Regions from separate parts of the Streptomyces sp. NPDC052107 genome, predicted to be linked through region 1. Evidence: riboswitches for the same ligand, from Rfam matches in the RefSeq annotation. Region 1 holds a riboswitch; each other region holds the start of a gene.

Region 1 (7,528 bases):
GCCGGCACCCCGTCGACCTCGCCGAGGTCCTCCGGGAAGGCCTTGTTCACGGCGTACAGCAGGCCGCCGTAGCCGGCGTCCCGGATGTTGCCGAGGACGCTGCGGCCGACACCACCGGGGGCGCGGCCGACACCGACGACCGCCACCGAGCCGGGCATGAGCAGCCGCCGTACCGAACGGGCCTCGGCGCGCTGCTCCCGCGCGCGCTGCACGGCGAGGGAGCGGTCGGTGGGTTCGAGGTCGAACTCCAGGCGGACGACGCCGTCCTCGAAGCTGCGCTTCTGGGTGTAGCCGGCGTCCGTGAACACCTTGATCATCTTGGTGTTGGCGGGCAGCACCTCGGCGGCGAAGCGGCGGATGCCGCGCTCGCGGGCGACCGCCGCGATGTGCTCCAGCAGGGCGGAGGCGACCCCGCGGCCCTGGTGCGCGTCCTGCACCAGGAAGGCGACCTCGGCCTCGTCGGCGGGCGCGGTGGCGGGCATGCCGTCGGTGCCGATGCGGTCATAGCGTACGGTGGCGATGAACTCGCCGCCGATGGTGGCCGCGAGTCCCACCCGGTCCACAAAGTCGTGGTGCGTGAAGCGGTGGACGTCCTTGGCGGAGAGCCTGGGGTACGGCGCGAAGAAGCGGTAGTACTTCGACTCGTCCGAGACCTGCTCGTAGAAGCTGACAAGGCGGTCGGCGTCATCAACGGTGATGGGCCTGATGCGCGCGGTACCACCGTCGCGCAGCACCACGTCCGCCTCCCAGTGGGCGGGGTACTGGTGCCGGTCCTGCCGGTCCGCCGAGGTCTGCATGGGCCCCAGAGTACGGCTCGCGTCCGACAACGGCGCGGGGCAGTCTGTGGAGGACGGAAGCCGGAACCGAGGCCGCGGTTTTGGCGCCACACCGGAGCGGACGAAGGTCCGCTCCAGGCACGCTTCGCGATATGGGAAACTGGTCTAGACAACCCTGAAGACTGAAGGGCAGCAACACATGGCTGAGCGCCGCGTCAACGTCGGCTGGGCCGAGGGCCTCCACGCCCGCCCCGCCTCCATCTTCGTCCGAGCCGCCACGGCCGCAGGCGTCCCGGTGACGATCGCCAAGGCTGACGGCAACCCCGTCAACGCGGCCTCCATGCTGGCTGTCCTGGGCCTGGGCGCCCAGGGCGGCGAGGAGATCGTGCTGGCCTCCGACGCCGAGGGCGCGGACGTCGCCCTGGACCGTCTGGCCAAGCTGGTCGCCGAGGGTCTTGAGGAACTGCCCGAGACGGTCTGAACAGCAGCACGCTGATACGCCGGAGCCGCGTCGCCTTTTCGGGCGGCGCGGCTCTGTGTTTCCGGGCTCATTGCGCGCACACCGGAATCAGGGCAGCGGAAATACAACGCAGCCGAATTACTCTTCTTTGTATACGGCGTCCGTGTTAATGCCGGAGGCCCGACATGTTTACGGCGTGTTGCGATGTCCTCACACGCTCGCCGGCCCCGGAAAAACGCAGCCGGTGCACGGCCGTCGCGCGCTCGGTGTGCAGCGCCGTGAGCGCCCGCGCACGCTCGCCGTCGCCGCGCGCCACCGCGTCGACGATGGCGCCGTGTTCCGCCCAGTAGTCCACCGGGCTCGGTGGCGCCTCCACGGCGTACATCCAGGCGATCTTGTGCCGGAGCTGGGTGAGCATCGCGGTCAGCGAGGGGCTGCCGCAGGCCTGGGCGAGCGTCTCGTGGAACCAGCCGCCCAGCGAGCGCAGATCCTCGCTGTGTCCCCGCCTGGCCCGCTCCTGGCCCAGCCTGACCAGGCCGCGCAGCACTTTCAGATGGGCCTCGGTGCGCCGCTGGGCAGCCCGGGCGGCCCCGAGCGGCTCCAGCAGCAGGCGCATGTCCAGCAGGTCGGCGGCCTCCTGCTCGGTCGGCTCGGCCACACACGCGCCCGCGTGCCGGCGGGTCACCACGAAGCCCTCGGCCTCCAGGGTGCGCAGGGCCTCGCGGACGGGGACGCGCGAGACGCCGTAGCGGCGGGCGAGGACTTCCTCGGTCAGTCGGCCGCCGCGCTCGTAGACACCCGCGACGATGTCATCCCGGATGGCCGTGCACACCGAGTGCGCCGGAATACGCATGACCGACCTCCGCCTTAATCCCCGTGAAACGTCGACGATGGACGCGTGTTCCGTGACTCTATTCCAATGAGCCGGAATTTCCGACGGCGGACCGGAATCCATGGATATTTTTTGGTCAGCGGATCGGGTCGCGCCCGCGAAAAAACGACGAAAGCCCGGCTCGGTGAGCCGGGGCTTCGCATGCCGCGCGAGGGGGGCGTCAGACGTTCACGCCGTGCTTGCGGAGGTAGGCGACGGGGTCGACGTCCGAGCCGTAGTCGGGGGTCGTGCGGGCCTCGAAGTGCAGGTGCGGGCCGGTGGTGTTGCCGGTCGCGCCGGACAGGCCGATCTGCCGGCCCGGGGTGACCTGCTGGCCCACCGAGACGCCGATCGACGACAGGTGGCCGTACTGGGTGTACATGCCGTCGGCCATCTTGATCACGATCTGGTTGCCGTACGCGCCGCCCCAGCCGGTGGAGACGACGGTGCCGGAGCCGACCGCGTGGACGGGGGTGCCGCTCGCCGCGTGGAAGTCGATGCCGGTGTGCGAGCCGGAGGACCACAGGGAACTGCTCGCCCGGTAGCCGGTGGAGACGTAGGAGTTCGCGATCGGGGCGACGAAGGTGTTCATCAGGCGCTTGCGCTCGGCCTCCCGGGCGGCGCGGGCCCTGGCCTCGCGCTCCTGCTTCGCCTTCTCGGCGGCGGCCTCCTCGGCCGCCTTCTGCTCGGCGGCCTGCTGCTGCGCGGCGGCCTGCGCGTCGATGTGCTCGGCCACGTCGTCGCTCAGGGTGAGGACCGGCGTGAGGCCGGTCTGCTCCACGGTGTTCTCGGCGGCGAGCGCCGGGGAGGCGGCGAGGGTGCCGATGACACCGGTGGTGGTGAGGGCCGCGATGCCCGCCGCCTGAGCGGTGGTGCGCTTGACCCGGCCGGGCTTGCGGTGCTTCCCGGTGGCGCACATGAACGCCATGGAGTGGCTGGTCCTTTCCTTCCCTCTCGCCTACCGGGTTAGCTGACGGGTTCGGAGCAGGAAGGTCTCCTACGGGCCCCCTCGCGGCTCGCGCGGGCGCCCGATTCACCCCAGGGACTGCGTGGGTCCCCGGCTCCCCTGGCTCGCGCCGTACGGGGACTCGGCGATGGCTGTCCGGTGCCGCGGGTGCGGCGCACTGCCTACCGACGAACAGCCTGGGCGACGCTACGTAAGCCCGCTTTCGAACCCCAAACCGATCCGGGCTTTTGTAGCGCATCCCACAGGGCAGACAGGCAACCTCCGCCTCAAATCGGGCATCTGGGGAAGGGTCTGGAACAGCGGAGGCCCTGACGGTCCGTAGACCGTCAGGGCCCCACGCGCGTGTGCGGCCTCTCGGGCGTACCCGGCCGCTGCGACGGCTCGCCCTACTCGGCCGACACCACGGTCACTTCACCGATGCCGAGCGCCTCCACCGGCGCCTTGATCTGGGCGGCGTCACCGACGAGGACGGTCACCAGGCGGTCCACCGGGAAGGCGTTCACGACGGCCGCCGTGGCCTCCACCGTGCCCGTCGCGGCCAGCTGCTGATACAGCGTCGCCTGGAAGTCGTCGGGCAGGTACTGCTCGACCTGGTCGGCCAGCGTGCTCGCGACGGCCGCCGCGGTCTCGTACTTCAGCGGCGCCACCCCGACGAGGTTCTGCACGGCCACGTCCCGCTCGGCGTCGGTCAGGCCGTCCGCCGCGAGGGCGCGCAGCACCTTCCACAGGTCCTCAAGCGCCGGGCCGGTGTTGGGGGTGTCCACGGAACCGCTGATGGCGAGCATCGACGTGCCCGTGCCGTCCGGCGCGGACCTGAGGACCTGGCCGAAGGCGCGCACACCGTAGGTGTAGCCCTTCTCCTCGCGCAGGACGCGGTCCAGGCGGGAGGTGAGGGTGCCGCCCAGGCAGTAGGTGCCGAGCACCTGGGCGGGCCACACACGGTCGTGCCGGTCGGGGCCGACGCGGCCGATGAGCAGCTGCGTCTGCACGGCGCCGGGCCGGTCCACGATAACCACGCGCCCGGTGTCGTCGGCGGTCACCGGCGGCACGGGCCGCGGCTCGCCCGGGGTGCCGGTCCAGGCGCCCAGGGTGTCGCCGAGCAGCGCGTCCAGGTCGACGCCGGTGAGGTCGCCGACCACGACCGCCGTGGCCGTGGCGGGGCGTACGTGCCGGCCGTAGAAGGCGCGTACGGCGGCGGCGTCGATCTTCTCGACGGTCTCCTCGGTGCCCTGGCGGGGGCGTGACATGCGCGAGACCACCGGGAACAGCTCCTTGGAGAGCTCCTTGGCGGCCCGGCGGGAGGGGTTGGCCAGCTCGTGCGGGATCTCGTCCAGGCGGTTGCGGACCAGCCGCTCCACCTCGCTGTCGGCGAAGGCGGGCGCGCGCAGCGCGTCGGCGAGCAGGCCGAGGCCCTTGGCCAGGCGGGAGGCCGGGACCTCCAGGCTGAGCCGGACGCCGGGGTGGTCGGCGTGCGAGTCCAGCGTGGCGCCCGCGCGCTCCAGCTCGGCGGCGAACTCCTCGGCGGAGTGCTTGTCGGTGCCCTCGGAGAAGGCCCGCGCCATGATCGTGGCGACGCCGTCCAGGCCCGACGGCTCGGCGTCCAGGGGCGCGTCCAGCAGCACCTCGACGGCGACGACCTGCTGGCCGGGGCGGTGGCAGCGCAGCACGGTCAGGCCGTTGTCGAGCGCGGTGCGCTCGGGCGCCGGGAACGCCCACGGCCTGGCCTCGCCGGGCTGCGGCTGGGGGTGGAAGTCCATGGTGGCGAGCTGGGTCACTTGGCCGTCTCCTCGTTCTCGTTCTCGTCGGCGCCCGCCTCTACGGTGGCCTCCTGCTCCGGGTCCTCGGGGACGTCGGCGTCCGGGGCCTTCTCCGGGGACTTCGGCTCGTAGACCAGGACCGCGCGGTTGTCGGGACGCAGGCGGGCCCCGGCGACCTCCTGGACCTCCTCCGCGGTCACCTCCAGGACGCGCTTGACGGCGGTGAGGGCGAGCTGCGGGTCGCCGAACAGGACGGCGTAGCGGCACAGTTCGTCGGCGCGGCCGGCGACCGTGCCCAGCCGGTCCAGCCACTCGCGCTCCAGCTGGGCCTGGGCCCGCTCCATCTCCTCGGGGGTGGGGCCCTCCTCGGCGAACCGGGCCAGCTCCTCGTCGATGGCGGTCTCGATGACCGGCACCTCGACGTCACCGGAGGTCTTCACGTCCAGCCAGCCCATGGAGGGCGCGCCGGCCAGGCGCAGCAGGCCGAAGCCGGCGGCGACGGCCGTACGGTCGCGGCGCACCAGCCGGTTGTACAGGCGGGAGGACTCGCCGCCGCCGAGGATGGTCAGGGCGAGGTCGGCGGCGTCGCACGCGCGCGTGCCGTCGTGCGGCAGCCGGTAGGCGGCCATCAGGGCGCGCGCCGGGACCTCCTCGACGACCACTTCGCGCTTCTGCTCGCCGATGACGTCCGGCAGGGAGCCCTCGCGGGGGGCGGGCTTGCCGTCGTGGGACGCGATCGACCCGAAGTACTTCTCGATCCAGGAGAGGGTCTGCTTGGGGTCGATGTCGCCGACCACGGAGAGCACCGCGTTGTTCGGCGCGTAGTAGGTGCGGAAGAACCGGCGGGCGTCCTCCAGGGTGGCCGCGTCCAGGTCCGCCATCGAGCCGATCGGCGTGTGGTGGTAGGGGTGGCCCTCCGGGTACGACAGGGAGGTCAGCTTCTCGAAGGCGGTGCCGTAGGGCACGTTGTCGTAACGCTGGCGGCGCTCGTTCTTGACGACGTCCCGCTGGTTCTCCATGGACTCGTCGTCCAGGGCGGCCAGCAGCGAGCCCATGCGGTCGGCCTCCAGCCAGAGGGCGAGCTCCAGCTGGTGGGCGGGCATGGTCTCGAAGTAGTTGGTGCGCTCGAAGCTGGTGGTGCCGTTGAGCGAGCCGCCGGCCCCCTGCACGAGCTCGAAGTGGCCGTTGCCCTTGACCTGCGCCGAGCCCTGGAACATCAGGTGCTCGAAAAGGTGAGCCAGGCCGGTACGCCCCTTGACTTCGTGGCGGGAGCCGACGTCGTACCAGAGGCAGACCGCCGCCACCGGGGTCAGGTGGTCCTCGGAGAGCACCACGCGCAGACCGTTGGCCAGGCGGTGCTCGGTCGCTGTCAGGCCCCCGGAGCCTGCCTCGGCTGTGGTCGTGTGACCCATGGGCATGTACATCCCTTCGCGAGCGGAGGCGGTTGTGGAAACCGCGGTTTTCCTGCCGTTCCTGCCACTGTATGCAAACCGTGCGGGGCCTCGGCGAAGTTCCGGCGGGACGTACGCCCACAGCGGATCCCGTAACCTGCCTCGAACCCGCCCGGGGGTGCCGGGAAGGCCGCCGGGACCGGGTCGTGGCACAGGTTGTCAGTGCCTCGGTCCACAATGGTCGGCGTCAGATCCGTCCCACGCTTCAGCAAGAGTGAGCCGGAGGGGCGCGTGGGTGTCGAGAGGGCGAGCGCGCGGAGGCCCGAAGGGTTGAGCACAGTCGCCCTCTCGACACCGACATAAGGCGCCCCGCAGGCGAGCGACCAGATCAGAAGGAGCCAGGCAGCGATGGCCCGCCGCAGCACGAAGACCCCGCCGCCCGACGATTCGTTCGAGGAGAGAATCCTCGACATCGACGTCGTGGACGAGATGCGTGGCTCCTACCTCGAGTACGCGTACTCGGTCATCTACTCGCGCGCCCTGCCGGACGCCCGTGACGGCCTCAAGCCGGTGCACCGCCGGATCGTGTACCAGATGAACGAGATGGGCCTGCGCCCCGACCGCGCCTATGTGAAGTGCGCGCGTGTCGTCGGCGAGGTCATGGGCAAGCTGCACCCGCACGGCGACGCGTCGATCTACGACGCCCTGGTGCGCATGGCCCAGCCGTTCTCCATGCGCGTGCCGCTGGTCGACGGCCACGGCAACTTCGGCTCGCTGGGCAACGACGACCCGCCGGCCGCCATGCGGTACACCGAGTGCCGGCAGGCCGAGGCGACGAGCCTGATGACCGAGTCGATCGACGAGGACACGGTCGACTTCGCGCCGAACTACGACGGCCAGGAGCGGGAGCCGGTGGCGCTGCCGGCCGCCTTCCCGAACCTGCTGGTCAACGGCTCCTCGGGCATCGCGGTCGGCATGGCGACGAACATGCCGCCGCACAACCTCGGCGAGGTGATCGCGGCCGCCCGCCACCTGATCCGGCATCCGAACGCGGACCTGGACGCGCTGATGAGGCACGTCCCGGGCCCGGACCTGCCCACCGGCGGACGGATCGTCGGCCTGGACGGCATCCGGGACGCGTACGCGACGGGCCGCGGCACCTTCAAGATCCGTGCCACGGTGTCGGTGGAGGCGGTGACGGCCCGCCGCCAGGGCCTGGTCGTCACCGAACTGCCCTTCACGGTCGGCCCCGAGAAGGTCATCGCGAAGATCAAGGACCTGGTCAACAGCAAGAAGGTCCAGGGCA
Region 2 (7,528 bases), on a different contig from region 1:
CGTGCCGTCCGCGTCCCGGGTGAAGACGGAGACGGTGGAGTCCTGGACACCATCCTCGTCCTCGCTGCCCAGGTCGTACTTGAAGGTGCTGTCCCCGGCGCTCAGCAGGCGCAGCCGGGACCAGCCGCGGGCTCGGGCGTGCCGGCGCAGGGTGGGCGGGTCGGCGGCCGCGAGGACGACGAGGTCGGCGTTCCGGCCGACGTGGTGGGCGACGCCGTTGAAGCCGTCGATCCACAGGGTGCACATCGGAAACGGGTCGGTCTGCCGTTTGCCGTACATGAACTGGTAGACGATCAGCGGCCGGCCGGGGCCGGTGAACAGCTCGCTCAGCCTGACCTCGCGGACGGGCGTGTCGCCCGCGTCGAGGTCGGCGGGGCCTTCGAGAAAGACGTAGTCGTCGACGTCGGCGCCCTGCGGGAGCGCCCTGCGCAGGGCCGCGACCTTCTCGCGGTGGCGCATGAGTTCGATCTCGGCGTCGCGGAGTTCCTCGCGTGCGGCGAGGTAGTCCGCGGACTCACCGGGCAGCCGGGTGTGCCGCGCCATCGTGTCCTCCTGGACGGGAAGCCCCCCGGGGCATGTCGAGTCCATGGTTGCGGCCCCCCCCGCACGGGACGTGAGGCATCGCCGTTCCCGACGGGTGACAAAGCGGGCAGGAGGGGGCGATCGGTCACCGCACTGCAGGAGACGGCAAACATTCAACTCTGTGATCTTCACGTGATCTGCGCGGCATGAACTTGTGACAAGTGATCGTCTGCCGATACGTTCACCCATCAGCGTGGCGAGAGGCACTACTTCGCCCGCCGGTCCTGCTGTCGCACGAAAGGCTTCCGCATGCTCTCCGGGAACGGTCGTCACCGTCGCCCCCGTCAGGCTCCGGCCCTCCTCGTCGCGGCCGGCGTGACCGGCTCCGCCATCGCCATCCCGCTGCTCGGCGCCGCGAGCGCCAACGCGGCCGACGGCACCACGTGGGACAAGGTCGCCGAGTGCGAGAGCGGCGGCTCCTGGAGTGCGGACACCGGCAACGGCTACTACGGCGGTCTGCAGATCTCGCAGGACGACTGGGACAAGTACGGCGGCACGCAGTACGCCGAGAGCGCCGACCAGGCCAGCCGCTCGCAGCAGATATCCGTCGCCGAGAAGATCCTCGCCGACCAGGGCACCAAGCCGTGGACCATGTGCGCGCTGACCGCCGGGCTGACCTCCCACTCCGGTTCGGTCGACGTCGACCCCGGCGTCGGCGGCATCGGTGGTTCGGGTGACGCGTCCGGCTCGGCCGGCCACTCCGACTCGTCCGGTCTGCCGGATTCGTCCTCCCCGGACTCCGCCTCCGGCTCTTCCGGCTCGGACTCCACCGGCTCCTCCTCGGACGAGAGCGCCACACCGGGCCCGGGCGCGAGCGAGCACGCCACCGGGAGCCCGGGCGGCACCGGAGACTCCACCGGGACCAGCACCCCGAAGTCCGACAAGACTGACAAGTCCGGCTCGCTCGACGGCGGAAGTTCACAGGGAGGCGACAGCTCTCCCACGGCAACCCCGAGCGCCGACAACCCGGACAATTACCAGCAGAGTGCCGGTTCCTGGAGCCTGGTCGACACCGGTGCGCTCGGCAGTGGCGGACGTCACCGTGGCGAGAGCGCGGACGAAAGCGTGACAAGCGGTCAGAACGCCACATCTTCCGGCCGTCACGCCGGCCATGGACCGGACGCCTACACAGTCCGTGAGGGCGACTCCCTCGCCTCCATCGCCGAATCCCTTGACGTCGACGGCGGATGGCATGCGCTCTACGCCGCCAACGAGAAGGTCATCGGTGCCGACCCGGACCACATCGCCGCCGGTCAGACCCTGAAAGTCCATGCCGAAAACGGCGACGACTAGCGGGAATTGACGCCCCACTTCGCCACCGATGTCCGGTTTGGTGAAAGTGTGGGATGAGTCTCAGAAGCCCTGATCGTCTTTGAAAATCCGACGATCGCATGTCTACGGTCAGGACCGCTCGTCACCACGAGCCCCGGCAACCGCAACGCCGAATCCTGCCAGTGGATGCCCGGGAACAGTCGTCGCGTCAAGCGCCGTAGGCAGGAGCGGGGGACCCAAGGTAAGCGCCGGGCCCAGCGGTTGACGCTGGACCGGCTTGGGGTGAAGCCGCGCCCTCGGACAACCGAGTGCGCGGCCGGGCAACTCAACCGGCCCGAACCCGACAGCTCACCTCGCAGGCGTCGGTGAGGGGATCGATCCATGCTGTTCTCCGGCAAGGGCAAGCACCGTCGTCCGTCCAAGGCCGTCCGCGCCATCACGCTCGCCGGTGTCACCGGCGCCGCCGTCGCCGCCCCGCTGATGGCGGCCGGCAACGCCTCCGCCGCCACCGCCTCCGAGTGGGACAAGGTCGCCCAGTGCGAGTCGGGCGGCAACTGGTCCATCAACACCGGCAACGGCTTCTACGGTGGCCTGCAGTTCACCAACTCCACCTGGGCCGCGTACGGCGGCACCGCCTACGCCGCGCGTGCCGACCTCGCCACCAAGGCGCAGCAGATCGCCATCGCCGAGAAGGTCCTCGCGGGCCAGGGCAAGGGTGCCTGGCCGGTCTGTGGCACGGGCCTGTCGAGCACGCCGTACAACGGCTCCGCCCCGGCGGCCACCAAGAGCACCACGACCAAGAGCACTACCACCCGCTCCACCGACCAGGCCGCCTCCCGCTCCACCACGCGCACGGCCCCGTCGGCGAGCAAGACCGTCACCACCCCGGCCGGCAAGAAGGTCGAGAAGGGCGACGGCGAGTACAAGGTCGTCAAGGGCGACACCCTCAGCGCCATCGCCGAGAAGCACCACGTGGCGGGCGGCTGGCAGAAGCTGTTCAAGCTGAACAAGGACATCGTCCAGGACGCCGACCTCATCTACCCGGGCCAGCAGCTGCACCTGAAGTGACACCTGGCTCCGAACGGGCTCACAGTGCCCTCACGTCCCCGGCCCGCACACTGAGGGCCTCGTGAGGGCCACCCCGTCCCCATGGACTCCCCGCCCCGGCGCGTGTTCCCCCGTACGCGCCGGGGCGGGGTCTTTCGTTTCCGCGCGCTGTTTCCCCACTCTTCAGCAGGGCCTCACCGGCAGGCCTCTTTGTTCCGTGGATGAACAATGGGTACCGTCTGCGTGTCTCTCCCTGTCCACGGGACGGTCGGTCGGTGGCCGACGCCCCGGGGACGGTTAGGCTCTAGTCGCAAGGCACAGCCGTAAGGCACAAAGCCCCGCACTTCCAGCGTCACATCCAAGAAGGAGATGCTCGTGCCGTCCATCGACGTCGTCGTAGCCCGGGAAATCCTGGACTCCCGAGGCAACCCCACGGTCGAGGTCGAGGTCGGCCTCGACGACGGCAGCACGGGTCGTGCCGCCGTCCCGTCCGGCGCCTCCACCGGCGCCTTCGAGGCCATCGAGCTCCGCGACGGCGACCCGAACCGCTACCAGGGCAAGGGTGTCGAGAAGGCCGTCCTCGCCGTCATCGAACAGATCGGCCCGGAGCTGGTCGGCTACGACGCCACCGAGCAGCGCCTGATCGACCAGGCCATGTTCGACCTGGACGCCACCGACAACAAGGGCTCCCTCGGCGCCAACGCCATCCTCGGCGTCTCCCTCGCCGTCGCCCACGCCGCCTCCGAGGCGTCCGACCTCCCCCTCTTCCGCTACCTGGGCGGCCCCAACGCGCACCTGCTGCCGGTGCCGATGATGAACATCCTGAACGGCGGCTCGCACGCGGACTCCAACGTGGACATCCAGGAGTTCATGATCGCCCCGATCGGCGCGGAGTCCTTCTCCGAGGCCCTGCGCTGGGGCGCCGAGGTGTACCACACCCTCAAGTCCGTCCTGAAGTCCAAGGGCCTGTCCACCGGCCTCGGCGACGAGGGCGGCTTCGCCCCGAACCTGGGCTCCAACCGCGAGGCCCTCGACCTCATCCTCGAGGCCGTCAAGCAGGCCGGGTACGTCCCCGGTGACCAGATCGCCCTCGCGCTCGACGTGGCCGCCTCCGAGTTCTACAAGGACGGCAAGTACCTCTTCGAGGGCAAGGAGCGCTCCGCCGCCGAGATGACGGAGTACTACGAGGAGCTCGTCGCGGCCTACCCGCTCGTCTCCATCGAGGACCCGCTGTTCGAGGACGACTGGGCCGGCTGGAAGGTCATCACCGACCGTCTCGGCGACAAGGTCCAGCTGGTCGGCGACGACCTGTTCGTCACCAACCCCGAGCGCCTCGCCCGCGGCATCGAGGAGGGCACCGCCAACGCCCTGCTGGTCAAGGTCAACCAGATCGGCTCCCTGACCGAGACCCTGGACGCCGTCGAGCTGGCCCAGCGCAACGGCTTCAAGTGCATGATGTCCCACCGCTCCGGCGAGACCGAGGACGTCACCATCGCCGACCTCGCCGTCGCCACCAACTGCGGCCAGATCAAGACGGGCGCCCCGGCCCGCTCCGAGCGCGTCGCCAAGTACAACCAGCTGCTGCGCATCGAGGAGATCCTCGACGACGCCGCGGTGTACGCCGGCCGCAGCGCGTTCCCGCGCTTCAAGGGCAACCACGAGATCTCCAAGGGCTGAGCCAACCCGGGCCAAGTCTTAGCCAGTCGTACGTACGTCCCCGTACCCGGTCCCGTACCGTGTCCGGGGACGTACGCACGTATGAAGGACACCGGCAAGGGGAGGCGGGAGAAGCCAGATGGCCGTCAAGGACCGGGACCGTTTCTCCACCACGACCAGGCTGCGGCTGCTCGGCGAGCAGACGGCGGCTCGCGTGTACCGCTCCCAGACCAGGCGCCAGGCCCGCCGTTCCCGGCTCACCGGCCGCGCGGCGCTGCTCGCGCTGGTGCTGTGCTCGCTGATCGTCGCGCTCGCCTACCCGATGCGCCAGTACGTCTCCCAGCGCGCGCAGATCTCCGACCTCCAGCGGCAGCAGGAGCAGGCCCGCAAGCGGGTCGAGCAGCTGCGCGACCTCAAGGCGCGCTGGCAGGACGACTCCTACGCCGAGCAGCAGATCCGGCGCCGGCTGCACTATGTGATGCCCGGGGAGACCGGGTACGTGGTGATCGACCCGGGCGCGGCCAAGCAGTCCCGTGCCGACCTCGGGGCCGCCCGCCGGCCCTGGTACGCGAACGTCTGGGACGGCGTCGACAAGTCCGACGCCTCCGACCAGTGAACCGACAGAAAGCCTGACGAAAAAGCAGTCATGGAAACGCCCCCGCCGCCCACTGAGCGCACCGAGCCCACCGACGCCGACGTCGAGGCCTTCAAGCAGCAACTCGGCCGCCCGCCGCGGGGTCTGCGGGCCATCGCACACCGCTGCCCGTGCGGTCAGCCGGACGTCGTGGAGACGGCACCCCGGCTGCCCGACGGCACGCCCTTCCCGACGACGTACTACCTGACGTGCCCGCGCGCCGCCTCGGCGATCGGGACGCTGGAGGCGGACGGCGTCATGAAGGAGATGACGGAGCGGCTGCAGACCGACCCGGAACTGGCCGCCGCCTATCGGGCCGCGCACGAGGACTACATCCGGCGCCGGGACGAGATCGAGGTCCTGGAGGGCTTCCCCAGCGCGGGCGGCATGCCGGACCGCGTGAAGTGCCTGCACGTGCTGGTCGCGCACTCCCTGGCCGCCGGTCCGGGCGTGAACCCGCTCGGTGACGAGGCGATCGCGATGCTGCCGGAGTGGTGGCGCAAGGGGCCGTGTGTGCAGCCGCTCCAGGCGCCCGACCCGGCCGACGAGCACCCCGGCGAGGAGGGTGCCGTCACCGACCCGACCGAGGTCCGCAGCGGTTTCTTCGCGTACCGGCCGATGGTTCCGGAGGGCTTCTCCCGGGTCGCCGCAGTCGACTGCGGCACGAACTCCATCCGGCTGCTGGTCGCCGACGTCGACCCGGCCACCGGCGAACTGCTGGAGCTGGACCGGCGCATGACGATCGTGCGGCTCGGCCAGGACGTGGACCGCACCGGCCGGCTGGCGCCGGAGGCGCTGGAGCGGACCTTCGCCGCGTGCCGGGAGTACGCCGGGGTCATCCGTGAACTCGGCGCCGCCAAGGTGCGGTTCGTCGCCACCTCCGCCTCCCGGGACGCCGAGAACCGGGACGACTTCGTGCGCGGCGTGCTGGACATCCTCGGCGCCGAGCCGGAGGTGATCAGCGGCGACCAGGAGGCCGAGTTCTCCTTCACCGGCGCGACCAAGGAGCTGAAGGGACAAGACAAGGGGGGCACGGAGCGCCCTTCGATTGAGGGTGGTGGTGGGCGACGGGCGGGCGACCTCACCAAGCCGTACCTGGTGGTGGACATCGGCGGCGGCTCCACCGAGTTCGTCGTCGGCGAGGAGCACGTCCGGGCGGCGCGGTCCGTGGACGTCGGCTGTGTGCGGATGACCGAGCGGCACCTGGTGCACGACGGCAAGGTGAGCGACCCGCCCACCGAGGAGCAGATCGCCGCCATGAGGGCCGACATCGAGGCCGCTCTGGACCTCGCCGAGGAGACGGTCCCGCTGCGCGAGGCGCGCACCCTGGTGGGCCTCGCCGGGTCCGTCACCACTGTCTCGGCCATCGCGCAGGAACTGCCGGAGTACGACTCCGCGCGCATCCACCACTCCCGCGTCTCGCGCGACCGCGTCCGCGAGATCACCGAGTGGCTGCTGCGCTCCACGCACGCCGAGCGCGCCGCGATCCCGTCCATGCACCCCGGCCGGGTCGACGTCATCGGCGCGGGCGCCCTGGTGCTGCTCGCGATCATGGAGCGGATCGGCGCCGAGGAGGTCGTGGTGAGCGAGCACGACATCCTCGACGGCATCGCCTGGTCGGTGGCGTAGCTCTCTTTTGTTACTCGTGGGTAGCCGTCTGCTGAGCAGGTCGGATAACGTTTGAGCGGTGTCGGGGGGCCCTTCGGGGCCCCTTCGTCGCGACCGCTCCGGAAAAGTTCGTGAAGTTCTTCACAAGGAATTCGGCCCGGTCGGGCTACGAAAGGGTGCCGGTTGGCCCTTCCGGGGCCCCAAAGGTCGTTTGAACATGTTCAGATGGAGGGTGGGGGCGACCGCGGAAAGGGTTGTTCCGGTCGCGTCACGGCGCCCTCACCGCCGTCCCGCCGGCCAGGAGAGGCAGCTCACGCGGCATTGACAACGGCCTCGGCCGTACTGCGGTTCCCGTCGCCGGTCATGATCTGCGTCACGCGGGTCGCGGAGTGTAGCACAGGGTCTGTCAGACCTTGTGAAGGGGCGCACGAGCACCCCCTCGGAGGCGGGTGGATACTCGATGGCATGAGCACCACGGAGCGTCCCAGGATCCTCGTAGTAGGCGGTGGGTACGTAGGCCTGTACGCAGCTCGGCGCATTCTCAAGAAGATGCGCTACGGAGAGGCGACCGTCACGGTCGTCGACCCCCGGTCGTACATGACCTACCAGCCCTTCCTTCCCGAAGCCGCCGCCGGCAACATCTCCCCTCGCCACGTCGTCGTCCCGCTGCGACGCGTGCTGCCGAAGGCGGAGGTCCTCACCGGTCGGGTCACCACCATCGACCAGGAC
Region 3 (7,528 bases), on a different contig from region 1:
GACTCCTCGTACTCCGTCGGCGGCGCGTCCGCGAACACCTGGCGCGGCAGTGCGCCGGACCACAGCGCGTGCATCCCGCCCTCCGGGTCGCACACCGACATCGGGTTCCAGGTGTCGCCGTGGTAGCCGCCCCGCCAGGTCAGCAGCCGCTGCTTGCCGGGCCGGCCGAGCGAGCGCCAGTACTGCAGGCACATCTTCACCGCGACCTCGACCGACACCGAACCGGAGTCCGCCAGGAAGACGTGCTCCAGGCCTTTTGGCGACATGTCGACAAGGTGCTTCGCAAGCCGTACGGCTGGCTCGTGCGTGAGCCCGCCGAACATCACATGGCTCATCCGCCCGAGCTGCTCGTGCGCCGCCTCGTTGAGGACCGGGTGGTTGTAGCCGTGGATCGCCGACCACCAGGACGACATGCCGTCCACCAGCTCGCCCGAGCCGTCGGCGAGGCGCAGCCGGACCCCGCTCGCCGACTCCACGACGAGTGGTTCGCTACGTCCGGGCATGGGGCCGTACGGGTGCCACACATGCCGTCGGTCCAGCTCCAGCAGCTCGGGCACGGTCAGGCCGGGCAGATCAGGCATTGGGCGCGAGGTCCGTTCCGGCGCCCCGGCGGCGTACGGAGACGAGATCGGTGCGCGCCTCCTGTGCGGCCGGCGCCGCCGTCGTACCGCACGCGTCAGCCGTCGTACCGCACGCGTGCGCGCCCTCGTGCGAGCCGCAGCCCTCGTGCGTGCCGCAGACCGATCCGCAGCCGGCCGCGGCCGCGACCCGGTGCTCCGGCAGCGTCACCTCGCCGGCGCCCTCCACCTCGAACCCGGCGTCCGCGATCATCTCCAGGTCGGCCTTGCCGGCCTGGCCCTCGCTGGTCAGGTAGTCGCCGAGGAAGATGGAGTTGGCCAGGTGCAGCGCGAGCGGCTGCATCGTGCGCAGATGGACCTCGCGGCCGCCCGCGATACGCACCTCCACGTCCGGGCAGACGAACCGGACCATCGCGAGGATCCGCAGACAGCGCTGCGGGGTGAGGTTCCACTCCTTGGCCAGCGGGGTGCCCTCGAACGGGATGAGGAAGTTCACCGGAACCGAGTCCGGGTCCAGTTCGCGCAGCGAGAAGACCACGTCGACCAGGTCCTCGTCGCTCTCGCCCATGCCCGCGATCAGACCGGAGCAGGCGGACAGACCGGCCGCGTGCGCCTTTTGCACCGTGTCCACCCGGTCGGCGTACGTGTGCGTGGTCGTGATGTCCGCGTACGTCCCCTCGGACGTGTTGAGGTTGTGGTTGTAGGCGTCCGCGCCCGCCTCCCGCAGCCGCTCGGCCTGGCCGTCGGAGAGCAGACCGAGACAGGCGCACACCTCGACCTGCTCGTTCTGCTCCTTGATGGTCCTGATGGTCTCCGAGACCCGGTCCACGTCCCGGTCCGTCGGGCCGCGCCCGCTGGCCACCAGGCAGACCCGCTTGGCGCCTCCCGCGAGGCCCGCGGCGGCCGCCTGGGAGGCCTCGTCGGGCTTGAGCCAGGTGTACTTCAGGATGTCGGCCTTGGAGCCGAGCCGCTGGGAACAGTAGGAGCAGTCCTCCGGGCACAGGCCCGACTTGAGGTTCACCAGATAGTTGAGTTTCACCCGTCGCCCGAACCAGTGCCGGCGCACCTTCCCGGCCGCGGCCACCACATCGAGTACGTCGTCGTCGGAGGTGGCCAGAACGGCGAGCGCTTCCTCGCGGGTCGGCAGCTCGCGCCGAAGCCCCTTGTCCACCAGCGTGTTCAGCAGGTCCATGAGGCCTGATCCTGTCCTACGGGACCGCCCGGGGCCAAGGAGAGTTTGCACAACGGAGACGGTTCACCGTGTGGGTATTGCCACACCCTGGGCGGCTGGTCGTGCCGCTAGGGTCTGTCCGCTACCTACAAAAGCCCCGGAGGACCCATGGCGTTCGGCTGGATCGACGAGCAGGCCGAGGCGCGCCGCCGCGCCGGACTCGTACGCACCCTGCGCCCGCGCCCCGCCGACTCAGCCCTGCTGGACCTGGCGAGCAACGACTACCTGGGCCTCGCCCACCACCCCGAGGTCACCGAGGGGGCCGCCCGGGCCGCCCGGACCTGGGGCGGCGGGTCCACCGGTTCCCGGCTCGTCACCGGCACCACCGAGCTGCACACCGAGCTGGAGCGCGAGCTGGCCGCCTTCTGCGGCTTCGAGGCGGCGCTGGTCTTCTCCTCCGGTTACGCCGCCAACCTGGCCGCGGTCACCGCGCTCGGGCCGCACGGCTCGCTGATCGTCTCCGACGCCGGCAACCACGCCTCCCTCATCGACGGCTGCCGGCTCGCCCGGGGAGACAGGCAGGTCGTCGGACACGCCGACCCCGAGGCGGTGCGCAAGGCGCTGGCCACCCATCAGGGTCCGGCGATCGTCGTGTCCGACACCGTGTTCTCGGTGGACGGCGACCGGGCGCCGCTGGCCGGGCTCGCGGAGGCGTGCCGGGAGCACGGCGCGGGGCTGGTCGTGGACGACGCGCACGGGCTCGGGGTGCTGGGCGACGGCGGCCGTGGCGCGCCGTACGCGGCCGGTCTTGCGGGCGCCTCGGACGTGGTGGTCACGGCCACCCTGTCCAAGTCGCTCGGCAGCCAGGGCGGTGTGGTGCTCGGCCCGGCGCGGGTGATCGACCATCTGGTCAACGCGGCCCGGACCTTCATCTTCGACACGGGCCTGGCCCCGGCGGCGGCCGGCGCGGCGCTCGCCGCGCTGCGGCTGCTCGTCCGCGAACCGGAGCGCGCGGCGCGGGCCCGGGCGGTGGCGGCGGACCTGCACGCACGGCTGACCGCCGCGGGTCTGGAAGCGGTGCGTCCGGACGCCGCGGTGGTCTCCGTGCGGGCTCCGTCCCCGGAGCAGGCGGTGCGCTGGGCGGCCGACTGCCGTACCGCGGGGCTGGCCGTGGGCTGTTTCCGTCCTCCTTCCGTGCCCGACGGCATCTCACGGCTGCGGCTGACCGCCCGCGCGGACCTGTCCGGGACCGAGATCGAGCGCGCTGTACGGGTCATCGGCGAAACGCGACCATGAGTCGGCGTGACACGGCAGTGCTTCGCGCGTGGTCGTCGGGGGTCTCCGTGGTGGTCTTCGGGTCAGAGGGCGGTGAGGAAACCGGCCCAGCTCTCGGCGGAGAAGAGCAGCGCGGGTCCGGCCGGGTTCTTGGAGTCGCGCACGGCGAGCAGTCCGGCCCCGGGGCCGGAGCGCGGCCGGGCCGTCTCCACGCAGTTGTTGGCTCCCGTGCTGTAGCTGCTGCGCAGCCAGCGCACGTCGTGCAGGTCGGTACTGGCAGGGACGTTCCGAGGCAGAGCTGACATGGTGCCTCCTTACGCGCCGTCACCTATCCCGGCGATGTAATCCAACGTGTCCTCGGGTGAAAGGGCGTGCATCCGAAGGGTGTCGAAGGCCTCCGCATAGGCCATGAGGTCTTCTTTCCGCTCCAGGTAGAGGCTACTCGTCAGCTGGTCGAGAACAACAACGTCCAGATCAGAAGTGCTCGGAAATGAGAAAATAACGAAAGCTCCGGTGAGGCCGACATGCGCTCCGGCGCCGAACGGCAGTACCTGGAGCCGGACTTGGGGCAGCCGGGCCGCCTCCATCAGCCGCTCCAGCTGCCGGGCCATCACCCCCGGGCCGCCGACCTCGCGCCGCAGCACCGACTCGTCCAGCACCGCGCTCAGCTCCAGCGGCGGGTCGGTGCGGAGCACGTCCTGCCTGGCCAGCCGCACCTCCACCAGCGCGTCCAGGCCTTCCTCGTCCAGGTCCGTCACGGCCGCCCGGGTCACCGCGCGGGCGTACTCGGGCGTCTGCAGCAGCCCGGGCACGACCGTGGTCTCCAGGGTGCGCATCGTGCTCGCCTGGGACTCCAGGCTGATGAAGTCCCGGTAGGTGGGTGGCAGCACCCCGCGGTAAGCGTGCCACCAGCGGTGCCGGTCGCCCGAGTCCTCGGAGCCCGCCAGCATCATCAGCAACTCGCGCAGTTGCCCGTCCCGCACCTCGTAGGCGTCGAGCAGTAACCGGACATCGGCTGGTTTCACGCCGCTGGCACCGGTCTCGACACGGCTGACCTTCGACTGGTGCCAGCCGACCAGCCGGGCTGCCTCACCGCTCGTGAGCCCAGCACCGGTACGCAGCGTGCGCAGTTCGGCGCCCAGTTTGCGGCGGCGCACTGCCGGCCCGTTCTGCATGGGCTCCTCCTTACTCCTTCCGGGCCGCCCAAATACGGCCTCGCGTCGTAGAGTTCACCGCTTCGGGCGACAGATATATGCATATCTAGGGGGATCGCTCCCCGTGACCGGCCCCGTGATGGCAGGCTGACGAGCAAGCACCAGTCCGGGACCGTACTCGAACCATCCGGCTCCGTGTCGGACCGCGGTCCCGCGGGAAAGGGACGACGTCGCCATGGCAGACCATCTGGAAGCATCCGTCACTCTGCCGAGCGATCCCGCCTCGGTCTCCGCAGCCCGCACGTACGTCGTGGGCACGCTCGCGGAGTGGGGCCTGCCGTCGGACACCGACGTGGCCGACACCGTGCGGCTCATCGTCTCCGAACTCGCCACGAACGCCGTACAGCACACCTTCGGTCAATCACCCACCTTCACGGTTGACATCGCCCTGGACCGCGACGAACACCTCCGCATCGGCGTCACGGACAGTCATCCACGTTTTCCGAAGAGACTGCCCGCCGCCGTCCAGCAGGACAACGGTCGCGGCATGGTCATCATCCGCTGGCTCACCGCGGAGTGCGGCGGCAGACTCCGCGTCCGCCCCACCCGTGAGGGCGGCAAGACGGTCTCCATCGAACTCCCCTGGATCATCCCGGCCGAGCCGGTCCCGGCAGCGGGCCAGCAGGAGCCGTAGCCCTCCGGGCGGGGGCGGTTCGGTGGGGCGAGTTCTCTCCGGGGCACTACTCGCCGGGTCCGCGGACGACCGGTCGGGGACGTCGGGTGCGGGGGATGAGCGCTCGCCGGCGACACGCGCGCGGACGAGGGGGCGGTGGCGATGGGCCGGGGAGATCGGGCACGGGGATGAGTGTCGGGGGACGTCGGCGCGCGGTGACGGGGGCTCGGCGACGTCGGTGCGGCGCGAGTGGCCGGTGAGTGAGGGGCCGAGGCCGGCGGGCCGGGAGGTGGCGGCCGTATGAGGTTCTTCGGTGCGAGGCCAGGATGTCTGGCTGGGATGGGTGGGGCTCGGGCTTCCGCGATCGCCCGGTCCGGACGAAGCGGTATCGGGCCGCAGCGGCCCTACGTGCGGCGTGTCGAGACTCGGACCAAGAGACCGGGCTGCCGGGCCACCGCGCAGCAGGCATCGGAGCGGCTCGTCCGCGCCCGGCGCGGCCTGGTACGGCCGAGATGACGTAAGGGAGCGTTCCGGCCGTCGAGGGCCGCACCGGTCCGACGCCGCCGAGGTGCTCCACGGCGGACAGGGGCGTTGCTGCGCCCTGGGCCGACCCCCGGGCCGCCCGTGGGCTTCAGGCGGGCACCGGGGTGGCGCCGACTGTAATGGGAGCGGCCCAGCTGCTGGAGCCGCTCCCGCCCTGACAGGGGGTCAGCCGACCTGCCGTAGCAGACCGGATCGGCCAGCCGACCCCGCCGTAGCAGACCGGATCAGTTGACCCGGCCGTACCAGACGCTCTTCGTCCAGATCTTCTGGAGCCGCACCACGTCCCCGGTCCTCGGCGCGTGCCAGATCTTCCCGTGTCCGGCGTAGATGCCGACGTGGTAGACGTAGGAGCCGTAGTGGAAGAACACCAGGTCACCGGCCCGGCGACGGCCGACGGAGATGTGGTGCGTCTTGTTGTACTGCTGGGCGGCGGTACGCGGCAGGGTCTTGCCCGCCCTCTTGAACGAATAGAGCGTCAGCCCCGAGCAGTCGAACCTGCGCGGCCCGGTGGCCCCGTACTGGTACGGGGCCCCACTCTCGGAGGCCGCGACCTTCAGTGCTTTTGCCGCGAGCGTCGCGGCCGAGGCATCGGGGGCGAGACCGGGGACCACGATCGAGCCGCCGACGGCGGCGAGGGTGAGGGCCGAGGCCGTACCGGCCCGGGCCATGAGTGACGGGACACGATTGAGCGCAGTCATGCGCAACCCTTCGTCAGCCGCCTGTGAAGGATGACCTGTCGGATTCGGGCTGGCGAAGTTGCCCGGCCGCGTTGCCGCGGCTTCACCCCAAGGGCTGCGCGGAACCTCGGGCCGTCTGCGACGAGCAGACGAACATCCGTTCCGGCGACCCGTCTTGCCTGGGTCCTCCACTCCTGCCGATCCACTCCTGTCGACCGGTCATCCGGGCGGCGGCAGGACTCGGCGTCCGCCCGGACCGCCCCGCCGCGGTGGCGGGGGCTTGTCGTCGGACGGGATCTTCGCTCACACCGGTCCGAAAATCCCAACGCATCCGGGGATTTGTGGCGTTACTCACCACTCGCCCGTTCGGGTGGAGTGCGTGATGTTCGAGACATCGTCAGGTTCCGTGCGTAGCCCCGGACCTGGGATGACGCGCCTTTCCGCGAACGACGCACCGGTCTGGAGCGCAAGTCGCGAGGCCCGGAGAACGCTCCGGATATACACCGGACAGCGGTACGTCATTCGGGCCATTTCAAGTCCCGCCCGAGTAGCGCCGGTCGACGAGTGGATCCCGTACGGCTGGTCCGGCGTCCGGATCAGCCGACGCCGTCGGGCGGGAGCGCGACGCGCGCGGTACGGCGTTCACCGTCCAGGACCCGCAAGGCCCGTGCCAGCGTGTACCCGTGAAGCTCCGTCTCGCCCCGCTGGTGCATCAACGCGAGGGCGTCCCGCAGCTCTGCGGCCTTGCGCACCAGGGCCTGGGCGGCGCGCAGCCCGCGATAGGTGTCCCCGCCCTGCGCGGGGTTGATGCGGCCCAGCAGGTCGGCGGCCTCCAGGTAACGGTCGATCAGGTCGCCCTCGGCATGCGTCAGTGCGGGCAGCGGCGGCAGATCGGGCAGCATCGGCGGCTCACCTCGCGTCCGGTGCGCCGGGGGTGACCCGACGGCCGGGCACGACGGCGTCCACCAGGCCGTAGGCCACCGCCCCAGGGGCGTCCAGGACCAGGTCCCGCTCCAGGTCGCGGTGCACCTGTTCGGCCGTGCGCCCGGTGTGCCGTACCAGCATCTCCTCCGTCAGCGCGCGGACCCGGACCAACTCCTCGGCCTGGATGAGCAGGTCGCTGGGCTGGCCCTCCATCGGCTCGGCGAGCTGCGGCTGCGAGAGGACCATGCGCGCGCCGGGCAGGGTGAACCGCTTGCCCGGCGTGCCGGCCGTGAGCAGCAGGGCGGCGTGGGAGGCGGCCTGGCCCAGGCAGTAGGCCGCCACGTCGCAACTGACGTAGCGCATCGTGTCGTAGACCGCCGTCAGCGCGCTGAACGAACCGCCGGGGGAGTTGACGTACAGCGTGATGTCCCGCTCCGGGGCCGCGTGTTCGAGGTACATGAACTGCGCCATCACGTCGTTCGCGGCAGCGTCGTCCAGTGCGGTGCCGAGGAAGACGATCCGGTCCTCGAACA
Region 4 (7,528 bases), on a different contig from region 1:
AGATACCGGCGGAGCGGTAGGCGGCCTGGACCAGGCCCGAGCAGTCGAAGGCGTTCGGGCCGGCCGCGCCCCACACATAGGGGCTGCCGAGCTTGGCGAAGGCGTAGTCGACGGCCGCCTCGGCGCGCGCGTTCGGGGCCGCGGCCGACCCGGCCTGCTCCAGTGCGTCCCGGGCGTCCGAGGCCGAGCGGGAGGCACGTCCCGGTGCGCTGCCGTCACCGCTCTCGGACCGCTGCTGTGGAGTGAGCCCCGCCAGCAGCCGCCGGGCCTCCCCCAGCTTGCCGGTGATGGTCTTCTTCTGACGCTGCAGCTCGGCCTGCCGTGACCGCAGCGACTGCAGCTCGATGCGTGCCGCGCCCCGCAGCTGCTCGATCTCCCGCAGCTGTTCGCGCACCCGGGACACGGCGGCGGCCTGCCGGTCACCGGCCCGCTCCACGAACGCGGCGTCGTCCAGGTACCGGTCGGGGTCGCCGGACAGGGCCAGCTGCCAGGTCCGTGCGAAGCCGCCCTCGCGGTACTGCGCCGCCGCGAACGAGCCCAGTGCGTCCCGGGCGGTGTTGAGGTTCTGCTGCTTGCGGGCGGTCTCGTCGCGCAGCGCGTTCAGCCGCCGCTGCCCCGTGTCCGCCTTCTCCTTCACGCCGTCGTACTTCTCGGTCGCGGCCTCGGCCTCCTGGTACAGCTTGTCCACCTTGGCCTTCACCTGCGCCGGCGTCAGCTGCGGTTCGGCGTGTCCGGTCCCGTCGAACCCCGTCGCGGTGGCCGCGCCCGCCAGGGCGAGCGTGGCGGCCGTCCGGGCCGTATGGCCGCCCATCGAGCGTTGCCGGGCCTTGCGGTGCACTGCCACCTGGACCGTCACGTCCTTCCGTAGGACTCGCACGACCGAGACGTCCGTGTGTCCGGCGGCGGCCCGCACAGGGGAAGCGGGCCACCGCCGGACCCTTCTCGGCGGTGGTGGCCGACGGCCGCCCCTGGCCCGGGCGGCGGTGGGGAGCCGGTCACCTGGGGGAGGACGCTAGGCCCGACTGTGACGAGTGGGTAACGCAGTGTACGGAACTGCCCCCGACCGACGGGATGTGACCGCAAGTGACCGCATGGCCATTCTGGAGGCGTCGTCTTCACAGAGCGTGGTGACCGAAGCGCGGAAAGCGGGACGGACGGGAGGCGTGGGGTGCTATGGGGCGCATATATGCAAGATCACCTGTGTGATCGCCGACCGCTGTGACCGGGGCCGGTGGCAGGAGGCCCCTGGGCCCCTGGTTAGGCTCCGGGCCCATGGACGTACTCATCCATCTCTTCGTCGGCCTGCACATCATCGGCATCGCCGCGCTGCTCGGCGGTTTCCTCACCCAGATGAAGGCGATGGGCCAGGGCACGGCCCGGTTCGTGCCCGCGATGCTGCATGGCGCGCTGACCATGCTGGTCACCGGCGTGGCCCTGGTCGGCCTCAACCAGGCCGACGACCACCACGTCAACACCATCAAGATCGGCGTCAAGCTGGCGCTGCTGATCGTGATCCTCGGGCTGGTCTATGTGAAGCGCGACGAGGAGAAGGTCGACAAGGGCGTGTTCGGGCTGGTCGGGTTGCTGACCACGGCGAACATCCTCATCGCCGTCCTGTGGACCTGACGGTCATCCGCCCCTGCCGTCGGCGCGGGCCGCGAGCAGCGCACCGGCGGCGACCGCGAGCCACACCGCCACCGCCGCCCACAGCAGCACCCGTCCCGGCCAGTCGAGCCACGGCACGCTGAAGACGGTCGCGACGGACAGCGTCGCCACCGCCGTCATCCCCATCGGGAACACCGTCGCCCACCGCAGCACGTGGTAACCGGGCCGGGGCCGCGCCGCCTCGGCGGCCAGCAGTACGACGTAGCAGCCCAGATCCAGCACGAGCAGCGCGACCGTCACGGTGCGCAGCACGCCGCGGTCGTCGTCGTTCCACAGGTACATGCCCGAGTCCCCGGCGATGAGCAGGTTCGCCCCGGCCAGCGCCGAGATCGCGAGCGCCCCGCCCGCGATCCAGTGGTCGCCCGGCCCCTCCAGCACCTGCCGAGCGTCGAAGTGGACCAGCGCCAGGCCGTAGAGCACCAGGCCCAGCCAGAACAGCACCAGCGCGGTGTGCGCGAGCCAAGCCGCGCGCTCGGCCTCGGCCAGCGTGGCGGCCAGTACGGCGATCCCCTCCGTGGCCACACAACACAGGAACACCGCCCCTGGCATGCGCGGCCCCCAGCGCCGTACGACCATGAACAGCAGCACCGGCCAGAGCAGCGCCGCGAGCGCCAGCAGCGCCTCGGCCAGGGTCTGCAGGCCCAGCGCCGAGATCCGGGTGCCGAGCACCGTGGTCGCGGCGACGGAGGTCAGCGCGCCGGGGCTCTCCGCCTCGGTCGCCCAGCGCTGCCGCTCGCCGACCAGTCGCAGCGCGAACTCCGCGGCCAGCGCGGCCCAGGCGACGCACGCCAGCGCCAGCACCACCCGGGAGACCGCCTCGTCGCCGGTCATGTGCAGCCCCACCGACAGGATGCCGGTCGCCATCACGGCGGCCCCGGCCGCGGGGGACCGCCCCGCCCACCACGCGCGCAGATCTGAGATGCCGGGCATGGGCCCGATGCTAGGGAGCCGGGGCGTCGCTGCCCGGAAGGGCACGCGCGCGTGAAGACCGAAAACGCCGGTACGCGTGCGTGAGGCCGGAAGAGCGGGCAGCCCGCGCGTGGACACAGGAAAGCCGACACGTGCGCGTGGGCGGATGAAGGGCCGCACGCGGGCGGGGACGGAGAAGACCCCGGCACGCGCACGTGGACGAAGAAGAGGCCGCACGCGCGCGTGGGCGCGAGAAACGCCGGTACGCGCACGTGGATGGCCACGTGATTCGCCGACGCGCGCCTGGAGGCCAAGGCACCGTCACGGGCGCGTGGCAGCCCGAAACGTCGGCACGCGCGTGGCAGCCCAAGACATGGGCACGCGCCCACGCGGCCGTCCGATTCGCCGGTACGCCCGCGTGGAGCGTCGAAGGGCTGAGGCGCGCCCGTGCCCGGGGCGGGCCTCAGCCCGGGCGGACCACGCTGTGGATGATCGACTCTCCGCCGTAGTAGATGGACTCCTCGCGGACGTACGCGCCCGGCTTCGGGGCGTGGATCATCATGCCGTTGCCTATGTACATGCCGACGTGGCTGATGTCGTCGTAGAAGAAGATCAGGTCGCCCGGGCGCGCGTCGGCGAGCGAGACCGTGGTGCCCGCATTGACCTGGTCGTACGTGGTGCGCGGAAGTGAGACGCCGCCGGCCTTCCAGGCGGCCTGGGTGAGGCCCGAGCAGTCGTAGGAGTCCGGCCCGGTCGCGCCCCACACGTACGGCTTGCCGATCTGTGCGCGGGCGAAGGCGATCGCCTTCTCGGCCTTCGTGTCGTACGAGCTGGATGTGGTGGTGGACCCGGTCGAGCCGGAGCCCGTCGAACCGGATCCGGACCCGGACCCCGTGGACGAGGAGGACGAGGAGGACGAGTCGGCCTGCTGTTGAGCTGCCTGCTGCTGGGCCGCCTGCTGCTTCGCCAGCTCGGCCGCCTTGCGCGCCGCCTCCTGCTGCTTCTCCCGCTCGATGGCGGCCAGCCGGGCTTTCTCCTGGGCGTTCAGCCGCGACAGCAGCTCACGGGCCGAGGCCAGTTTCTTCTGGACGGTGGACTTGGCGGTCTGCAGGTCGTGCTGTGAGACGTTCAGCGTCTGCAGGCTCTCCGCGGCCTCCCGCCGCTTCTTCATGGTCGCGGCCTGCTCGCCGATGTAGTCGTCGACCGCGGTCTTCTCCCGCGAGGTCAGCCGGTTCATCAGCTGGGTCTGGTCGAAGTAGTCCTGCGGGTCGTTCGCCAGCAGGAAGGTGGCCGTGTCGGGAGCGGCGGCGCCGGTGCGGTACTGGGCCGCGGCGAACGAGCCCAGCTCCTCGCGGGCCTTGTTGAGGCGTTCGGTGCGCTGGGCGAGGTCGTCGCGGAGGGCGTCGACGCGGCCCCTCTGCTTACCGGTCCGCTCCTTGGCCGCGTTGTACTTCTGGGTCGCCGACTCCGCCTGGCGGTACAGATCGTCGACCTTCTTCTCGACCTCCTCCAGGCTCGGCTTGGCGTGATCGGTACTGGGGGCGGCCTCTGCGGTCTGCGAGAGCACGGCCATGGAGGTGAGGGCGGCGGTGGCGAGGGCGGGGGTGCGAAGACCCGTTCCGATGGTCCCGCCGGGGCGCGGCTTGCGGTGCGACGCCAAGGGAGGCGACTCCTTCCAATGGGCCGCCTACCGGGTTAGCTGTCGGGTTCGGGCGGTGGTTCGGAAGGGTTGCCCTACGGCGGCGTCCCGGGTGGGAGCCGGCCGATTCACCCCAAGGTCGGTGGGTCCCCGGCTCCGGGCGCCCTGCGGCGCGCCGGACTCGGCGGAGGCCGCGCGGCCCGGCGAGGTTCGCCGGTAGGGGTCGTACGGCCCGGACGCACGCTAGCCAACTCGTGTGACTCCTGTGAAGGTTGGTGCGTGATATGTCCGATACATTTTCGTGACCTGAGCCAGGTTTCGCTCCTGTGTCATCGGACGGTTCCCCTGTGTGAGCAGGATGCGGGCCGCTCGGCGGTCAAGATCAACTGTGTTCCGGACCGGCCATGTTCCGGGGACGGCGACCGGTTGTCGGTGGGGCGCCCTAGACTCGTAGAGCGATGAGCAGCCTCTTTGACGACAGCTTCCTGGCGGACCTCCAGGCCCCTCGCGGGCGTGAGGAGGAGCCCCCGCCGCCGCCCGAGGACGATCACGCTCCGGAGCCGCTTCCGGACGATCTGTTCGGCGGGAAGTTCGACGTGCCGCCGGACCGGGACGCGTACTACCGCGACGGCGCCCCGCGTCCCGCCCTCGACGCGGCGGCCCTGCTGGCGGGGCTGAACGACAACCAGCGCGCCGCGGTCGTGCACGCCGGCTCCCCATTGCTCATCGTCGCCGGCGCCGGCTCCGGCAAGACCCGTGTGCTCACCCACCGCATCGCCCACCTGCTCGCCGAGCGGCACGTGCACCCGGGCCAGATCCTCGCGATCACCTTCACCAACAAGGCCGCGGGCGAGATGAAGGAGCGCGTCGAGCAGCTCGTCGGCCCGCGCGCGAACGCGATGTGGGTGATGACCTTCCACAGCGCGTGCGTGCGCATCCTGCGCCGGGAGAGCAAGAAGCTCGGATTCACGTCGTCGTTCTCGATCTACGACGCCGCCGACAGCAAGCGCCTGATGGCCCTGGTCTGCCGCGACCTGGACCTCGACCCAAAGCGCTTCCCGCCGAAGTCGTTCAGCGCGAAGATCAGCAACCTGAAGAACGAGCTGATCGACGAGGAGGACTTCGCCGCCCAAGCCACCGACGGCTTCGAGAAGACCCTCGCCCAGGCCTACGCGCTCTATCAGTCGCGGCTGCGCGAGGCCAACGCGCTCGACTTCGACGACCTGATCATGACGACGGTCAACCTGCTGCGCGCCTTCCCGGACGTCGCCGAGCACTACCGCCGTCGCTTCCGGCACGTTCTGGTCGATGAATACCAGGACACCAACCACGCCCAGTACGCGCTCGTACGGGAACTCGTGGGCACGGGAGAGCGCTCCGCCGAGGACGGCGACACCCCGCCCGGCGAGCATGACCTCCCGCCCGCCGAACTGTGCGTCGTGGGTGACGCGGACCAGTCCATCTACGCCTTCCGGGGCGCGACGATCCGCAACATCCTCCAGTTCGAGGAGGACTACCCGAACGCGACGACGATCCTCCTGGAGCAGAACTACCGCTCCACGCAGACCATCCTGTCCGCCGCCAACGCGGTCATCGAGCGCAACGAGTCCCGCCGCCCGAAGAACCTGTGGACCAACGCCGGCCAGGGTGCGCGGATCACCGGCTATGTTGCGGACACCGAGCACGACGAGGCGCAGTTCGTCTCCGACGAGATAGACCGCCTGGTCGACGCGGGCGAGGCCAAGGCGGGCGACGTCGCCGTCTTCTACCGCACCAACGCCCAGTCCCGTGTCTTCGAAGAGGTCTTCATCCGCGTCGGCCTGCCCTACAAGGTCGTCGGCGGAGTCCGCTTCTACGAGCGCAAGGAGGTCCGGGACGTCCTGGCCTACCTGCGCGTCCTCGCCAACCCCGAGGACTCGGTGCCGCTGCGCCGCATCCTCAACGTGCCCAAGCGGGGCATCGGCGAGCGCGCCGAGGCGATGATCGACGCCCTCGCCCAGCGCGAGAAGATCAGCTTCCCGCAGGCACTCAAGCGCGTGGACGAGGCGTACGGCATGGCCGCGCGCTCCACCAACGCCATCAAGCGGTTCAACACGCTGATGGAGGACCTGCGCACCATCGTCGAGTCCGGCGCGGGCCCGGCGACCGTCCTGGAGGCCGTGCTGGAACGCACCGGCTATCTGGCCGAGTTGCAGGCCTCCACCGACCCGCAGGACGAGACCCGCATCGAGAACCTCCAGGAACTCGCGGCCGTGGCCCTGGAGTTCGAGCAGGGCCGCGGGGAGGGCGAGTCGGTGGCGCTGTCCGACTTCCTGGAGCAGGTCGCCCTGGTCGCCGACTCCGACCAGATCCCCGACGAGGACGAGGAAGGCTCCGGCGTCATCACCCTGATGACCCTGCACACCGCCAAGGGCCTGGAGTTCCCGGTCGTCTTCCTGACCGGCATGGAGGACGGCGTCTTCCCGCACATGCGCGCCCTCGGCCAGACCAAGGAGCTGGAGGAGGAGCGGCGCCTGGCGTACGTCGGCATCACGCGCGCGCGGGAGCGGCTCTACCTCACGCGGTCGGCGATGCGCAGCGCCTGGGGCCAGCCGTCGTACAACCCGCCCTCCCGCTTCCTGGAGGAGATCCCGGCCACCCATGTGGACTGGAAGCGGACGGGAGCGACGGCGCCGGCGTCCTCCGGACCCGTCTCCGGGATCGCGGCCTCGCTGTCCTCGACCCGCTCGCGTTCCTCGGCGTCGGGCGCGTCCGGGTTCGCCACGCGGCGCACCACGGAGAAGCCGGTGGTCGCCCTGGCCGTCGGGGACCGGGTCACCCATGACCAGTTCGGGCTCGGCACGGTCGTCGCCGTGAAGGGCGCGGGCGCGAACGCGGAGGCGACGATCGACTTCGGCGACGCCAAGCCGAAGCGGCTGCTGCTGCGGTACGCGCCCGTGGAGAAGCTGTAAGCCGAAGGGGCCCTCGCCGCACGGCGAGGGCCCCTTCGGAGTGTCGGATTCCTACGTCGGGTCGAGCCCGTGGCTCCGCAGCCACGGCAGCGGGTCTATGGCCGCCCCGCCCGCGGGCCGTACCTCGAAGTGCAGATGCGGACCGGTGGAGTTGCCGGAGTTGCCGGAGTAGGCGATCGGCTGGCCGGCCTTGACGTATGTCCCGGCGGGCACGCGGTAGCTGGACAGATGGCAGTACCAGGTCTGCGTGCCGTCCTTCGCCGTCACGATCATCATGTTGCCGTAGGCGCTGTTCCACTTGGTGGAGACGACGCCGTCGGTCGCGGCCATCACCGTGGTGCCGTACGACACCGGGAAGTCGATG

What was found. A riboswitch is a leader RNA that binds a small molecule or an ion and turns the genes downstream of it on or off. The one in region 1 is predicted to bind cyclic di-AMP.
Positions count from the first base shown of each region.
Region 2: another riboswitch for cyclic di-AMP. It lies ahead of AB0M27_RS19705 (transglycosylase family protein); the one in region 1 lies ahead of AB0M27_RS24300 (M23 family metallopeptidase).
Region 3: another riboswitch for cyclic di-AMP. It lies ahead of AB0M27_RS13040 (C40 family peptidase); the one in region 1 lies ahead of AB0M27_RS24300 (M23 family metallopeptidase).
Region 4: another riboswitch for cyclic di-AMP. It lies ahead of AB0M27_RS17405 (NlpC/P60 family protein); the one in region 1 lies ahead of AB0M27_RS24300 (M23 family metallopeptidase).

Region 1 covers NZ_JBFAWG010000023.1:21,667-29,194, forward strand. The annotation lists gene AB0M27_RS24285 (GNAT family N-acetyltransferase) at 1-797, opposite strand, end outside; gene AB0M27_RS24290 (HPr family phosphocarrier protein) at 976-1,257, shown strand; gene AB0M27_RS24295 (GntR family transcriptional regulator) at 1,403-2,089, opposite strand; gene AB0M27_RS24300 (M23 family metallopeptidase) at 2,289-3,035, opposite strand; cyclic di-AMP (ydaO/yuaA leader) riboswitch at 3,048-3,211, opposite strand; gene AB0M27_RS24305 (pitrilysin family protein) at 3,461-4,849, opposite strand; gene AB0M27_RS24310 (pitrilysin family protein) at 4,846-6,249, opposite strand; gene AB0M27_RS24315 (DNA topoisomerase IV subunit A) at 6,631-7,528, shown strand, end outside.
Region 2 covers NZ_JBFAWG010000016.1:40,584-48,111, forward strand. The annotation lists gene AB0M27_RS19695 (DUF899 family protein) at 1-543, opposite strand, end outside; gene AB0M27_RS19700 (transglycosylase family protein) at 832-1,875, shown strand; cyclic di-AMP (ydaO/yuaA leader) riboswitch at 2,058-2,231, shown strand; gene AB0M27_RS19705 (transglycosylase family protein) at 2,236-2,922, shown strand; gene eno (phosphopyruvate hydratase) at 3,271-4,578, shown strand; gene AB0M27_RS19715 (septum formation initiator family protein) at 4,697-5,173, shown strand; partial or broken gene AB0M27_RS19720 (DUF501 domain-containing protein) at 5,204-5,653, shown strand; gene AB0M27_RS19725 (Ppx/GppA phosphatase family protein) at 5,810-6,820, shown strand; gene AB0M27_RS19730 (NAD(P)/FAD-dependent oxidoreductase) at 7,265-7,528, shown strand, end outside.
Region 3 covers NZ_JBFAWG010000009.1:164,783-172,310, forward strand. The annotation lists gene AB0M27_RS13010 (adenosylmethionine--8-amino-7-oxononanoate transaminase) at 1-581, opposite strand, end outside; gene bioB (biotin synthase BioB) at 574-1,770, opposite strand; gene AB0M27_RS13020 (8-amino-7-oxononanoate synthase) at 1,918-3,045, shown strand; gene AB0M27_RS13025 (DUF397 domain-containing protein) at 3,108-3,329, opposite strand; gene AB0M27_RS13030 (helix-turn-helix transcriptional regulator) at 3,339-4,199, opposite strand; gene AB0M27_RS13035 (ATP-binding protein) at 4,414-4,872, shown strand; gene AB0M27_RS13040 (C40 family peptidase) at 5,619-6,092, opposite strand; cyclic di-AMP (ydaO/yuaA leader) riboswitch at 6,096-6,317, opposite strand; gene AB0M27_RS13045 (hypothetical protein) at 6,668-6,973, opposite strand; gene AB0M27_RS13050 (ATP-dependent Clp protease proteolytic subunit) at 6,981-7,528, opposite strand, start outside.
Region 4 covers NZ_JBFAWG010000013.1:121,377-128,904, reverse strand. The annotation lists gene AB0M27_RS17420 (NlpC/P60 family protein) at 1-844, opposite strand, end outside; gene AB0M27_RS17415 (hypothetical protein) at 1,273-1,626, shown strand; gene AB0M27_RS17410 (tellurite resistance/C4-dicarboxylate transporter family protein) at 1,630-2,595, opposite strand; gene AB0M27_RS17405 (NlpC/P60 family protein) at 3,038-4,234, opposite strand; cyclic di-AMP (ydaO/yuaA leader) riboswitch at 4,242-4,410, opposite strand; gene pcrA (DNA helicase PcrA) at 4,672-7,164, shown strand; gene AB0M27_RS17395 (M23 family metallopeptidase) at 7,216-7,528, opposite strand, start outside.